2 regions of the Paraburkholderia sp. RL17-381-BIF-C genome follow, and region 1 is predicted to be linked to the other one. Evidence: predicted binding sites of a transcription regulator. Region 1 holds the regulator's gene; the other holds the start of a gene.
The links. Region 1 encodes HrcA, which represses chaperone genes, less so after heat shock. Its sites were predicted from a motif close to TTAGCACTCNNNNNNNNNGAGTGCTAA; they were not measured.

Region 1 (7,387 bases):
GGCATCCGAACCATACGGCGCTGTTCGATCTCAAGCACGATCGCGGCGGGATGGTGGATATCGAATTCACCGTGCAGTACTGGGTGTTGCTGCACGCGGCGAGCGACCCCGAGCTGATCCGCAACACCGGCAACATTGCGCTGCTACGGGAAGTGTCGCGCTTCGGCCTGATGAGCGAGGCGGAAGCGGAGACGGTCGGCGCGGCATATCGCACTTACCGCAAATTGCAACACAAGCTGCGGCTGGACGGCATGGAGAAGGCGCGCGTCGAGCCGGCGCTGGTGGCCAACGAGCGTGAAGCCGTGCTCGGGTTGTGGAAGCGCGTGTTCGGGTGAGGGCGCGCGGATTGATCGGCTCGCGGCGACGGGGGGATGCCCCCCGGCTGATCAGCAATTAGGCTGCCAGCATTTCCTTCGCGTGCTTGCGGGTGGTCGGGGTGATCTCCAGGCCGCCGAGCATCCGTGCCACTTCTTCGATGCGGTTCGCCTTGTCGAGCGAAGTCACGCTGCTGACCGTGCCGCCTTTGCCATTGCCCGCTTTGGCCACCTGGAAATGGTGGTCGCCGCGCGCGGCGACTTGCGGCAAATGCGTGACGCACAGCACCTGGCGCTGCTGGCCGAGCTGATGCAGAAGCCGCCCGACTACTTCAGCGACGCCACCGCCGATGCCGGTATCCACTTCGTCGAAAATCAGCGTGGGTGTCGGGCTGGCGGCGCTCGCGATTACCGCTAACGCGAGGCTGATACGCGCCAGCTCGCCGCCCGAGGCGACCTTCGCGAGCGGCCGCAGCGGCACACCCGCATGACCGGCGACCCGGAACTCGACCTGTTCGAGCCCATGCGCGCCACCTTCGGGCAGCGGCACCAGCGCGACTTCGAAGCTGCCGCCTTTCATCGACAGTTCCTGCATGCCGGTGGTGACTGCCGCGCCCAGCGCCTTGCCGGCCTTGGCGCGCGCCTTCGACAGTTTCTTTGCCTCGGTCAGGAAGGCTTCTTTGGCTTTGGCCTCGGCGGCGTGCAGGCTGTCGAGGTCCGCGGCGGCGTCGAGCGCGGCCAGTTGCGCGCGACGCGCCTCGTGTTCTTCGGGCAGCGTTTCCGGCTGCAGGCGGAATTTTCGCGCGGCCGAATGCAATGCATCCAGACGCTTTTCGACCTGCGCGAGCCGGTCCGGGTCGAGTTCGAGCTTTTGCGCGTAATGGCTCAACGAATAAGCCGCTTCCTGCAACTGGATTTCGGCCGGTTCCAGCGCGGCCAGCACGTCGTTCAAGGCCGGATCGATCTCCGCCAGATCGCGCACCTTCGACACGATCGAGGACAGATGCGTGATCATGGCCTCGTCCGATTCGGACAGCGCGCCGAGTGCGCCTTGCACGCCGTCGATCAGATTGGCCGAATGCGACAGCCGCCGATGCTCGGCGTTGACCTCTTCCCACTCGCCCGGCTGCGGCGCGAGCTTGTCCAGTTCGGTGAGCTGCCAGGCGAGGCGCTCGCGTTCCAGTTGCAGTTCACGGTCACGCGTTTGCGCATGCTCGACCGCCTGAACCTTCTCGCGCCATGTGCGCCATGCCCGCGTGACGATGGCCGCCGTGTCGGACAGGCCGGCGTGGGTGTCGAACAGTTCGCGTTGCGCGTCGGGGCGCATCAGCAACTGGTGCGCGTGCTGGCCATGAATATCCACCAGCATTTCGCCGACCTCGCGCAACTGCGCGAGCGTCGCCGCCGTGCCGTTGATGAAGGCGCGCGAGCGGCCGTTGGCATCCACCACGCGCCGCAGCATGACGGTGCTGCCGTGATGGCCGTCGGCGCCGATTGTGCCGAGCGCCTGCTCGTCGAGCCAGTGCTCGACCTGCGCATGCGTTTCGAACTCCGCGGTGATGTCCGCGCGGCTTTCGCCCGTGCGCACGACGTTCGCATCGGCACGGGCGCCGAGCGCGAGCGCCAGCGCGTCGATCAGGATCGACTTGCCGGCGCCGGTTTCGCCGGAGAAAACAGTGAAGCCGCTGTCGAATTCGAGATCGAGCGCGGCGACGATGACGAAGTCGCGTATCGAGAGGTGGCGAAGCATGGAGGTCGTCTGGTGAGCTGGGTAGTCAGGGTTCGGCAGCGGCGGCGTTCGCGTTCCGGGTGTCCTTGCCGCTCAGGGCTTGGGGTCTTCTTCGTGCGACGGGTATTCGTTCCAGTGCAGCTTCTTGCGCAGCGTGGCGAAGTAGCTGTAGCCGACCGGATGCAGCATCGGCACCGTATGACGCGAGCGGCGCACTTCGATCGTGTCGCTCAGTTCGAGCGAGGTGAACGACTGCATGTCGAAATTGACGTTCACTTCGCGGCCCGAGACGATCTGGATGCTCACCTTGGAATCGTCCGGCAGCACGATCGGACGGTTCGACAGCGCGTGCGGCGCGATCGGCACCAGCACGATGCCCTGCAACTGCGGATGCAGAATCGGCCCTTGCGACGACAGCGCGTAAGCGGTCGAGCCGGTGGGCGTGGCCACGATCAGGCCGTCCGAGCGCTGGTTGTACATGAAGCGGCCGTCCACCGAGACATGCAGTTCCGCCATGCCCGAGAAGCCGCTGCGGTTGACCACTACGTCGTTGAAGGCCAGTGCGTGATAGATCGGGTTGCCGTCGCGCATGATGCGCGCTTCGAGCAGCACCCGTTCTTCGCGCTCGAAATTGCCGGACAGCATTTGCGGCACGATCTCGCGCATGTCGGAGATCGGAATGTCGGTAATGAAGCCGAGCCGCCCATGGTTGATGCCGATCAAGGGCGTGCGATACGGCGCGAGCTGTCGGCCGATACCGAGCATCGTGCCGTCGCCGCCCAGCACCACGGCCACGTCGGCGCGCGCGCCGATCTCGGCGGGACGCAGCGCCGGGTAGTCGGTGACGCCGATCTCGGCAGCGGTGTCGGCTTCGAACACGACCTCGAAGCCGCGCTTCGCGATGCACAAGGCGAGCGCGGTCAACGGCTCGGCGATACCCGGCGTATTGTTGCGCCCGACGAGCGCGACGGTCTTGAACTGGCTGGTCACTTGCATGCCGGCATTACACCATAGGTAGGGCCTGAAAAGAACCGTAGACAGACCCGGTGACGGGCCGGCGCGCGCGGGCCGCCAGCGCCTCTCGCGATTATCGTTAGAATGGTGAAGCCTTGATGACATGCGCGCCGGCTAAAGTGCGGCGGGGTGCCGCCAGCCGGGCCGCCCGGAAGGCGGCCCGCAAGGTGCTCCGCAACGCGCCGGACTGAACGCCGGCCAATGATGTGCCGGACCGAAGGCAACGTGCCGCAGCGGCAAGCGGTGGCGCGTTCGTCAGGGATGGGCGCCCCTAGCGCTCGCGGTAGTCGTGCCATTGAGCTAAAATTTTCCGTCATGCTAGATCCTCGCGCACAAACCCTCCTCAAAACGCTGATCGAGCGCTACATCGCCGAAGGTCAGCCGGTCGGCTCGCGCACGTTGTCGCGCTATTCGGGCCTCGAACTGAGCCCCGCCACCATCCGCAACGTCATGTCCGACCTCGAGGACCTGGGGCTCGTGATCAGCCCGCACACTTCCGCGGGCCGCATTCCCACGCCGCGCGGCTACCGCCTGTTCGTGGACACCATGTTGACGGTGGAGTCCGCCGCGGACGAAGAAGCCGTGATGCGTACCGTCAAGACCACGCTGAAGGCAGGCGAGCCGCAGAAAGTCGTTGCTGCCGCGGCGAGTGTGCTGTCCAACCTGTCGCAGTTCGCCGGCGTGGTGCTCACGCCGCGGCGCAGCCACGTGTTCAAGCAGATCGAGTTCATGCGTTTGTCCGACAAACGCATTCTGCTGATCATCGTCACGCCGGAAGGCGATGTGCAGAACCGCATCATGGCGACCCAGCGCGATTTCTCGCCGTCGCAACTGGTCGAAGCCTCCAACTACATCAACGCGCACTTCGCGGGCCTCTCGTTCGACGACGTGCGCCGCCGCCTGCGCGAAGAAATCGACGAACTGCGCGGCGACATGACCACGCTGATGCACGCCGCCGTCACGGCCAGCACCGACGAAGCCGACACGGGCGAGACCGTGCTGATTTCCGGCGAGCGTAACCTGCTCGAAGTGGCCGACCTCTCGTCGGATATGGCGCGCTTGCGCAAGCTGTTCGATGTGTTCGACCAAAAGACCAGTCTCCTTCAATTGCTCGACGTGTCGAGTCACGCGGCGGGCGTGCAGATTTTCATTGGCGGCGAGTCGAATCTCGTGCCGATCGAGGAAATGAGCGTGGTCACCGCGCCTTACGAGGTGAACGGCAAGATTGTCGGCACCTTGGGCGTGATCGGACCGACCCGCATGGCCTACAACCGCGTGATTCCGATTGTGGACATTACCGCGCGCCTGCTTTCCCTCACGCTCAGCCAACAGTAAATAGCTTTCTTTTCGACTCCTCGCCGCGCCGGTTCCTGCCGCAAATAATGCGTCACGGCGCGCGGCTTGCCAATTGGCCGAATGGCCAGGGGTGTCCGGCGGACCGGTGCATGAAGCTCGCCGCTATAATGGTTCCCACTTGAACCGCCACTCCGCCTAACCGGTTACTTCTGCTGCCTATGCGCTTCGACCTCGAGCGGCCTTCACAGAACGCCACATCACACCGCGTCGCCGTGCTCCTGATCAATCTCGGCACGCCCGACGCGCCGACGCCGCGTGCGGTTCGCCGCTATCTCGCGCAGTTTCTTTCCGATCCGCGGGTGGTCGAAATTCCGGCGCTGCTCTGGCAGATCATCTTGCGCCTGTTGATTTTGCCGTTCCGCGGCCGCGCCTCCGCCAAGAAATACGCCACAGTGTGGATGCCCGAAGGCTCGCCGCTGCGCGTGTACACCGAGAAGCAGACGGAAGCCTTGCGTCATCTGCTGCAACTGAACGACTACACGGTGCTCGTCGACTACGCGATGCGTTACGGCACGCCGGGCATTCCGGCCATGCTGAACCAGCTCAAGCTGGCGGGCGCCGAACGCGTGCTGCTGATGCCCATGTATCCGCAGTATTCGTCGTCCACCACGGCCACCGCGTTCGACGACGCCTTTTCGGCGCTCAAGCGCATGCGCAATCAGCCGGAAATCCGCACGGTGCGCCAGTACGCCGATCATCCGGCCTACATTGCGGCGCTCGCCGCGCAGGTACATCACTATTGGCATCAGCACGGCCGGCCGGATTTCGCCTCTGGTGACAAGCTGGTGCTGAGCTTTCACGGCGTGCCCAAGCGCACGCTGGATCTCGGCGACCCATACCACGAGCAATGCCAGCAAACCGGCGCGCTGCTGATGCAGGCACTCGAACTGACGCCGGTGGAATGCCGCATCACGTTCCAGTCGCGCTTCGGCAAGGCCGAGTGGCTGCAGCCGTACACCGCACCCACGCTCAAGGAGCTGGGCTCGGCGGGCGTGCGGCGTGCTGATCTGTTCTGTCCGGGCTTTACGGCCGACTGCCTTGAAACCATCGAGGAAATCGGCATGGAGGTGCGCGACGAATTCCTGCACGCGGGCGGCCAGGATTTCCATCGGATTCCCTGCCTGAACGCCTCGCAGGCGTGGATTGCCGCGTTGGGCGAAATCGTTGCGCAGAATTTGCAGGGCTGGCCGGTGCAGGCGCTACCGGTGCCGCACACGACAGGAGCTTGAGCAGGCTCATGAATTACAGGATTTCAACCGAAGCCGGCGCCAAGTTGCGCATCGACAAATGGCTGTGGGCGGCGCGCTTCTTCAAGACGCGTTCGCTCGCGGCGGCGGCCGTCGAAAAAGGACATGTGCGCATTGACGGCGCCAGCGTCAAGCCGGCCAAAGACGTGCGGGTCGGTGACCTGGTCGAGATCGAGATCGAACGGATCGTGTGGCAAGTGGAGGTGCTGGGCGTGTGCGACGTGCGCGGCCCGGCGAGTGTCGCGCAAACGCTTTATGCGGAAACCGAAGAGAGTAAGTTGAAGCGGCAGGTCGAACAGGAGCGGCGCAAGACGTATCGCGAGCCGGCGGCCGCATTACACGGCCGACCGACCAAGCGCGACCGGCGCACTATCGACAAACTTTCAGGTGGGGATTGAACAGTTGTTCCATGGTCGCGTGCACGCCACCATATTCGGTAGTGTGATCGTTGACAGCCCCGGACATGCAGATGGTCGTGGTGCCCGCAATCAGAACCAATGCGACCACCGAGATTGCAAAGGTCAGTTTCACGGTACTCCCCTCGGGAAGGTTCAGGATAAAGACGGGCGAATCGGGTGAAATTGCAAGATATCGGAAAGGATTACGTCAGATTAGGGTTAACGCGTCTTTTCCGATGCTTTGTTGGAGCATAGGCCACTTGCCGCCCGCACTCAATCTCAATCTGATTGCGTCGCATTAATGGTTGTAACCAGGCATTTCCGCTGCCCGGCCGTGGTGCGAAAAGATCCGGGAGAACCGCTTGAAATGGTTCTTTCCGGCCTCATCTGCCGTGTTGATTTGCGGTGACTCGCGAAGTTGTCTGTCGCGATTTTGCAACGCACAAACCGCACCAGGCTTAATGCGCTGCCGCCGCCCTCGGCTTTTACCTCGCTTTCACTTTTTAACGACTTTCAGCGACATGGAAAACACGCAAGAGAACCCGACGAGCCAGAATTCCAAGCCCGCCGACGAAACCGCGCGCCAGGCCGCCGAGGCCGCGGCACCTCAGCAGGAAGCCGCTGCGAACGCGGCGACCGACTCGCCGGCAAGCGCCGAGCAAGCGGCACTGGCCGAGGCTCAGGCAAAGATCGCCGAGTTGCAGGAAAGCTTCCTGCGGGCCAAGGCTGAGACCGAAAACGTGCGCCGCCGCGCTCAGGAAGACGTCGCCAAGGCGCACAAGTTTGCGATCGAGACTTTTGCCGAGCATCTGCTGCCGGTGATCGACAGCCTCGAAGCAGCTGTCGCGCACTCCACCGACGATCTGCCGAAAGTGCGCGAAGGCGTCGAACTCACGCTGCGCCAGCTCACTGGCGCGCTGGAAAAGGGTCGCGTCGTCGCCCTGAATCCGGTTGGCGAGAAGTTCGACCCGCATCGCCATCAGGCCATTTCCATGGTTCCGGCCGACCAGGAGCCGAACACCGTGGTGGCCGTGCTGCAAAAGGGCTTCGTAATCGCCGATCGCGTGCTGCGACCGGCACTCGTGACCGTCGCGGCCCCGAAGTAAGCGCGACGAGGCGTTCAGAAGCCGTTTAGTCTGGCAGGCGTCGCCATGGCCAATATTCCCGTCGACGCCACCGCGTTCGCGGCCTTCGAGATGCAGGCGCTCAGCGCGGAGTCATTCGACGCCGGGCTCGCCGGAGCGGGCGATGAACTGGCCGTGGTGTTTTTCTGGGGTCTCGACTGCTTTAACTGCGAGATTGCCAAGAAGGCCATGCTGGCGCAGCCGG
Region 2 (7,387 bases), on a different contig from region 1:
GTGTAACGCTGGACTTGTGATCAGTGAACGATAGCGCCGGCCGATGTCACGCGGGAGGCGTCGTCAATGGGTCGATTCGCGAACGTCGGTGCCTGACAGGCAGCGCAGTGCCCGATCGCCATCGCTGCGCGCCGCTTCCTCAATCGGAAAGGTTTCCTTGCTGAACGCCACCACCTTGAATCCGGATCCCGCCGCGCGCGGCGTGGTGATGCCCCAATGCCAGCCGCCGTCCTGCTCGAAGACATGCAGAACAGCCGTGTTTGTTACGTGTAAAGCCTCATGAGTCGTCATGGCACATTCCTCCGTCGCAACATGACCGTGAGTGCGAATTGCAGACTTCTACGCTGAGTTTAGTGCATTTTGCTGCACCGCAATATTTTAGTTTGTTGTAGAAATGCTGAATTAGTATGCGGACCCGCGGCCAGCGCGGGATTCGTGCACCAAAGCACACCAGCGCGAGTCGCATGCAGGATCGCGATGACATAGCGATGGGCATGGTTCGGCGTCTGCCATACATGTGCGAGGAAAGTGGAAAACAGAACGGGCCGGCTCGCTGGAAAGCGAGTACCGGCCCGTGTTTACCGCGCTAATTGCCTGGTGCCAGGCGGAAGCGGTGAGTCGTCAGAAATCGAGTCCCGGGGCGCCCGCGCCAGGACCGCCTGGCTGACCCGCGGCCGGCGCATCCTTCGGAGCTTCGTGAACGGTGGCGTCGGTGGTCAGCAGCAGCCCGGCTACCGAAGCCGCGTTCTGCAGCGCGGTGCGTGTGACCTTGGTCGGATCCAGCACGCCCGATTCGACCAGATCGCCATATTCGCCGGTCTGTGCGTTGTAACCGAAATTGCCCGTGCCTTCAGCGACCTTCGCAACCACCACGCTCGCTTCCTCGCCCGCGTTCGTGACAATCTGGCGCAACGGTTCTTCGAGCGCGCGCAACACGATCTTGATGCCTGCATCCTGATCGGCATTCACGCCCCTGAGCCCGCTGATCGCCTGCTTCACACGAATCAGCGCGACGCCGCCGCCCGGCACGATGCCTTCTTCAACGGCTGCGCGCGTTGCATGCAGTGCGTCGTCGACACGGTCTTTCTTTTCCTTGACCTCGATTTCGGTTGCGCCGCCCACCTTGATCACCGCCACGCCACCCGCCAGCTTCGCGACGCGTTCCTGAAGTTTTTCGCGGTCGTAGTCGGAAGTCGCTTCCTCGATCTGCACGCGAATCTGCTTCACGCGCGCTTCGATATTCTTGCTGTCGCCCGCGCCGTCGATGACCGTGGTGTTCTCCTTGCCGACTTCGATGCGCTTGGCCTGACCCAGTTCGGCGAGCGTCGCTTTATCGAGTGTCAGGCCAGTTTCTTCAGCGATCACTTGCCCGCCGGTGAGGATCGCGATGTCTTCGAGCAGCGCCTTGCGACGATCGCCGAAGCCAGGCGCCTTCACCGCGACGGTCTTCAGAATGCCGCGAATGTTGTTGACCACCAGCGTGGCGAGCGCCTCGCCTTCCACGTCTTCCGCAATGATCAGCAGCGGGCGACCGGCTTTCGCGACCTGTTCCAGGATCGGCAGCAGATCGCGAATGTTCGACACTTTCTTGTCGTGCAGCAGCACGAACGGGTTGTCGAGTACCGCAACCTGTTTATCCTGATCGTTGATGAAATACGGCGACAGGTAGCCACGATCGAATTGCAGACCTTCCACCACGTCGAGTTCGTCGTCGAGCGACTTGCCGTCTTCCACGGTGATGACGCCTTCCTTGCCGACGCGGTCGATCGCTTCCGCGATACGCTGACCGATCGACTCTTCGCCGTTGGCCGAAATCGTCGCGACCTGCGCGATTTCCTTGCTGGTCGTGGTCGGCTTGCTGATCTTTTTTAGTTCATCGATTGCGGCGACCACGGCCTTGTCGATACCGCGCTTCAGATCCAGCGGGTTGAGGCCCGCCGCCACGTATTTCTGACCTTCACGCACGATGGCTTGCGCGAGCACGGTCGCCGTCGTGGTGCCGTCACCCGCGGCGTCACTGGTGCGCGAAGCGACTTCTTTGACAAGCTGCGCGCCGATGTTCTGCACGCGGTCCGACAATTCGATTTCCTTCGCGACCGACACACCGTCCTTGGTGACGATCGGTGCGCCGAAGCTGCGTTCGAGCACCACGTTGCGGCCTTTCGGACCCAGCGTGACCTTGACCGCATTGGCGAGAATATTGACGCCTTCGACCAGCCTCGAGCGGGCGACGTCGCTGAAAATGATTTCTTTTGCTGCCATGGTTAGACGCTCCCTTCGTTATTGAGTGACGACTGCGACGACATCTTCTTCGCGCAGCACGAGCAGTTCATTACCGTCGACCTTGACCGACTGCCCGGCATATTTGCCGAACAGCACGCGTTCGCCGACTTTCAGATCGGGTTCGATGCGTTTGCCGTCGCTATCGCGCTTGCCCGGTCCGATGGCGATCACTTCGCCCTGGTCGGGTTTTTCCGCTGCGCTTTCCGGAATGACAATGCCTGAAGCGGTTCTGGTTTCCTGGTCGAGACGCTTGACGATCAGGCGGTCATGCAAGGGACGTAGGCTCATGGTTCCATTTCCACGGTTAAATTCTGGCACTCGTCGTTGGTGAGTGCTGACCGGGATCGAGTATAGAAATGCGGCGCCCGTTGCTCCAATAACGGATTCATCGATCCTTATCCGCAATTCGCATTTCACAATCGCGCATATTCATAGCTTGATTCGCTGGTTTTGTGCGGAGAGCCGTGTCCCTATACTGATTCGTCACAGCGGCATGTCTTATTGGCGCGCCGGTCCATCTTCCCAACTCAAACAGTCGGATCGAATGCGATCCGTGCGCTTTTACAAGGAATCAAGGCATGCAGGTCTCTCAGGACACCACGGCGCGTGCGAGGCTCGACGCAGCACTCGCCGGGTTGCCCGCGCTGGCTCAGGCGATTGGCGAAGACGCCGCGCAACGTGAGGTGCGGCGCGAGTTGCCATTCGACGGCTTCAGGCTGTTTCGCGAATCCGGCCTGGGCGTGCTCCGTTTTCCGGTCGAGTGGGGCGGTTTGGGCGGAACGTTGGAAGACCTCTTCGAGGTGATCGCCACGTTGGGCGCGCATGAATCGAATGTCGCGCACGCACTGCGGATTCACTTCGACCAGACCGAGCAACTGCTGCTGTCGCCGCGTTCCGCCTTCAACGACACGCAGATCGAGCGCATACGGCAAGGGGCGATCTTTGGCGGTGCGTCCACGGAACTGGGGACGGCAAGGCCGGGCGAAATCGTGACGAAGCTGGTGCGCGACGGCGAGCACTTTCGTGTGACAGGCAGAAAGTACTACTCGACCGGCACCGCGTTCGCCGACTATGCGCGGATCAACGTGCAGAACGAGAACGACGAAAAAGTGTCGATCGTGATTCCCGTGTCGCGTGAAGGATTGCAGGTACTCGACGACTGGGACGGCATGGGGCAACGCATGACGGCGAGCGGCAGCCTCGTGCTCGACAACGTGCAGGTTTTCTCTCACGAGATAGCGACACGCGGCTATACGACGCTCGCCGGCCGGCATGGCAGCGCCGTGCGGCAGCTGCATCTGGTGACGGTCGCGGCGGGTATCGTGCGAAACATTCTCGCGGACGCACGGCGCTACGTGACGCAATACGGCCGGCCGGTGCTGCATAGTCCGGCGCCCTCGGCGCGCGAGGATGGGTTCGTGCAGCAGGTGGTGGGCGACCTTGCGGCGCACAGCCTCTCGATCGATGCACTGGTCGCGGCGAACGCACGCACGCTCGACCGCTCGGCGAATGCGATCCACAGCGGCGCGGCGAATGCGGAGGAGCTGGTGCTGGAAGGCGCACTGGCCACTGCCAAAACCCAGCTCGTGGTGAGCAAGCTGGCGCTTTATGCGGGCGAGCGTCTGTTCGAGATTGGCGGCGCATCGGCCACAGGCCGCGCGCACAATTTCGACCGTCATTGGCGCAATCTGCGCACCATTTTCAGTCACAACCCTCTGCTGCACAAAGCGCGCGTGATCGGCGACTACGAGTTGAACGGCGTGACTACGCATCTGACCGAAGGACGCGTGTTCTAACGGATTGCCATCCATTCACCACCTTTCGAGCATTGCACACTATGAGCCGAGATTTGCTGTTACTACTGGAGCCGGGCTTTACGGATCCGGATCATCCGGGCGAGCGCTTTATCTGCCCGGACGGAGCGCCCATTGAAGGTTTGCTGGCGAGCGATCCCGCGCGCAACGCCCATCTCGACATTCGCCGCCTGCCGTTTGCGCGTCCGCGCGCCGAGGTGATCGAGGCGCTGGACGCTGAGCACCAGAGTCTGCCGGTACTGATTCTCGGTGACGAGCAGCCCGCGCCCGCCGATGCCCAGACGTTGGGCAGCAAGCGCTTCGTGACGGACACGCGCCGCATTCTCGATCTACTCGCGCAGCGTCACGGTTTCCCCAAAGTGCATTGACGAAGCTGAAGCGGGGTGTATGCTGGGGTAAATGTCGTTAGCGTGTTTCGATGTGACAACGGCATTCACCCCGAGCCGTTGCTCGACCGGGGCCTGTTGCTTCGCTCTAGAACAGATGCTTGACACCCGCCGAGACGGCCACCTGGTTGCTGGTGGTGGACGGTGTCAGATAGCCGATTGCCGCGACCGCCGGCCGTCCCAATGAATCGGTGCCGCTCGCGTGTTGATAAGCGCCGGTCACGTAAATGTCGGTTGCCTTGGAAAGCGAGTACGCCGCACCAAGGTTCAACTGCTCGTATTTGGCGCTCTCTTTTCCGCTCACGCTGCCGCCCTCCGTATAGTCGAACGACGTGCCGAATCGAAGAAACGGCGTGGCCTGATAGCGCAGGCTCGCACTGACGGTGCTCAGCCTCGTCGAACCGCTATAGTGCAGCGTATTCAGCGAAGAGTTCGAGCCCAGCCCACGGAATTGGGTGGTCGAGTAGGCCGCACCGACAATCGCTCCGCCTGCCGTGTAGGTTGCCGCCACGGAAATCGTCTGCTGCGTGTTTGCCGATGCGAAGCCGGCGATCGCCGGATTGGACTCGGCGGTCGTTGCCGAACCCGCGGATCCAAGGTTGTTTCCCGTGGCGCTTGCATTCGCATTGGTGCCGTAAAGCGACGTGTTCGGATTGCGCGCGTTGACGATCGACGCGGCAATGGCGAACGCGCCGCCCGTATAGCTGGCGCCGGTGGACCACAGTTGATTCTGCGTGACGTTCCCGGCCACGCCACCCAAGCTGTACAGCGCGCCGAAGCGGAAGCCGTTGAACGAATCCGAGAGGTACTTCAGCGAATTGTTGATGCGGTGAGTGAAGTTCAGATTGTCGTAGTCCGCCGGATGAATCGCGAGGTTGCCCCAATACCACCCGTAGATCAGTGGCGATACGAATTCCACCGAGGTGTCGCCCTGGCGTCCCAACGTGAACGTACCGTAGCGGCCGCCATTCAGACCGACCCACGCCTGGCGTCCGAACTCCGTGCCGCCTTGACCAATTGCGCCGTTGTTCACGCTGAAGCCATTTTCAAGCTGGAACAGCGCCTTCAATCCACCGCCCAGATCTTCCACGCCTTTCAGGCCCCAGCGACTCGACGCGAGTCCCGATGATCCGCTATCGAACTGCGCCACCTGCGCGCCGCCTTTGGGTTTGCCGGAGGACGGCGTTGCAGCCGTCTGCGCGTTATTCGAGTAGGTCACATTGCCGGTCACGATCCCATACAGGGTGACGCTGCTTTGAGCACTGGCCGTACCGACCATGAGAGACGAAACGCTGAAAGCGAAAAGCAGTTTTTTCATAGTTGTTTGAATCGTTTTTGAGGGCGAGTCGGAGAAGTGATTGCCCGAGGAAAATCTCGAATCGGGCGAGCAACGATAAGCAAAACGAATCGACGAAACAAACAATCAAATTCGATATGGATATCGACTATTTCTCTCGAATAAGCGCTAAAACACCGATTCTTTAGTAATAACGCAAACTCTCGACAATAGATACGCAATCCTTATTTGTATGTTTTCGTAGCGATGCTCCCTCGACGTAACAAAAGGAAAGGCGGCGTCCCGCCGATGCGCCTTTCCTCCGCACCATGCTTTGCATATACATAACGATTGGTTCTTTTACCGACGCTGCGGCTTTATCGTGAGCGCTGCGGCAGCGGCATTGCCGACACGACAACACTCTATTCGGCCGGCAAGGCCGAAACATCGGCATAAGGATCTGGATTACATGGCACGGTTGAATCGACGCGAATTTCTTATTTCATCGGGCGCGGCGCTCGCGGCGGCCGGCATGCCGGCACTTGCGTTCGCCCAGGGCGAGGCCGGCGCGCCGAAACGGGGCGGCACGCTGAACATGTTGATCAATCCGGAGCCGCCGGTGCTCGTGTCGATCTTCCAGACGACCGGACCCGCGCTCGTCGCGAGTTCCAAAGTGCTGGAAGGCTTGCTGGCTTATGACTTCGACCTGCGCCCGAAGCCGCAACTGGCCACGGCGTGGTCCGTCAGCCCGGACGGCCTGAAGTACACCTTCACCCTGCGGCAGAACGTGAAATGGCACGACGGCCAGCCGTTCACGTCGGCCGACGTCGCTTTCTCGATCGATCTGCTCAAATCGGTGCATCCAAGGGGCCGCAGCACGTTCGCGAATGTGACAAGCGTCGCCACGCCCGATGCGCGCACGGCGGTGATCGAGTTGTCGAAGCCCGCGCCGTATCTGTTGAAAGCACTCTCGGCCGGCGAATCGCCAATCGTGCCCAAGCACCTGTACGCGCAGGGCGACCCGCTGTCCAATCCGCACAACAACGCGCCGATCGGCACCGGACCGTTCCGTTTCAAATCGTGGACGCGCGGCGCCAATATCGTCTATGAGCGCAATCCGGACTACTGGGACGCGGGCAAGCCGTACATCGACAGCCTTGTGTTCAAGGTCATTCCCGACGCCGCCGCGCGCTCGGCCGCGTTCGAAACCGGCGCGTTGGATCTGGGCGGCGAGAACCCGGTGCCGCTCACGGATCTGCCGCGCCTCACGCAACTGCCGCAACTGGCGGTCGAAACGCGCGGCTATCGATTTCTGGAACCGCTCGCCGAGATCGACTTCAATCTCGATCATCCTATCCTCAAAGACGTGCGCGTGCGCCAGGCCATCGCGCATGCGATCAATCCGCAGGTCGTGCAGCGCACGGTGGCCTACGGCTATGCCGATCTGTCGCCCACGCCGATCACGCCGGGCTCGCCTTATCACGACGCAAAACTCGCACCGTACGCGTTCGATATCGGCAACGCGGAGAAGCTGCTCGACGCCGCGGGCTATCCGCGCAAGGACGGCGGCGTGCGCTTCCGTCTGACGCACGACTTCCTGCCGTACGGCGACATGTACCGGCGCCAGG

Region 2: a site for HrcA is predicted at 2,595-2,621, ahead of P0D70_RS14365 (co-chaperone GroES). Genes of this name have one in related genera too.

Annotation. Positions count from the first base shown of each region.
Region 1 is NZ_JARESX010000059.1:13,486-20,872, reverse strand. Features, by position in the region: gene glnE (bifunctional [glutamate--ammonia ligase]-adenylyl-L-tyrosine phosphorylase/[glutamate--ammonia-ligase] adenylyltransferase) at 1-335, shown strand, start outside; gene recN (DNA repair protein RecN) at 394-2,064, opposite strand; gene P0D70_RS27620 (NAD kinase) at 2,137-3,039, opposite strand; gene hrcA (heat-inducible transcriptional repressor HrcA) at 3,373-4,392, shown strand; gene hemH (ferrochelatase) at 4,572-5,642, shown strand; gene P0D70_RS27605 (RNA-binding S4 domain-containing protein) at 5,651-6,058, shown strand; gene P0D70_RS27600 (hypothetical protein) at 6,030-6,191, opposite strand; gene grpE (nucleotide exchange factor GrpE) at 6,580-7,164, shown strand; gene P0D70_RS27590 (thioredoxin family protein) at 7,210-7,387, shown strand, end outside.
Region 2 is NZ_JARESX010000019.1:50,612-57,998, forward strand. Features, by position in the region: gene P0D70_RS14350 (pyridoxamine 5'-phosphate oxidase family protein) at 1-20, shown strand, start outside; gene P0D70_RS14355 (hypothetical protein) at 64-291, opposite strand; gene groL (chaperonin GroEL) at 622-2,262, opposite strand; gene P0D70_RS14365 (co-chaperone GroES) at 2,281-2,571, opposite strand; gene P0D70_RS14370 (acyl-CoA dehydrogenase family protein) at 2,862-4,079, shown strand; gene P0D70_RS14375 (DUF3088 domain-containing protein) at 4,121-4,465, shown strand; gene P0D70_RS14380 (porin) at 4,572-5,801, opposite strand; gene P0D70_RS14385 (ABC transporter substrate-binding protein) at 6,229-7,387, shown strand, end outside.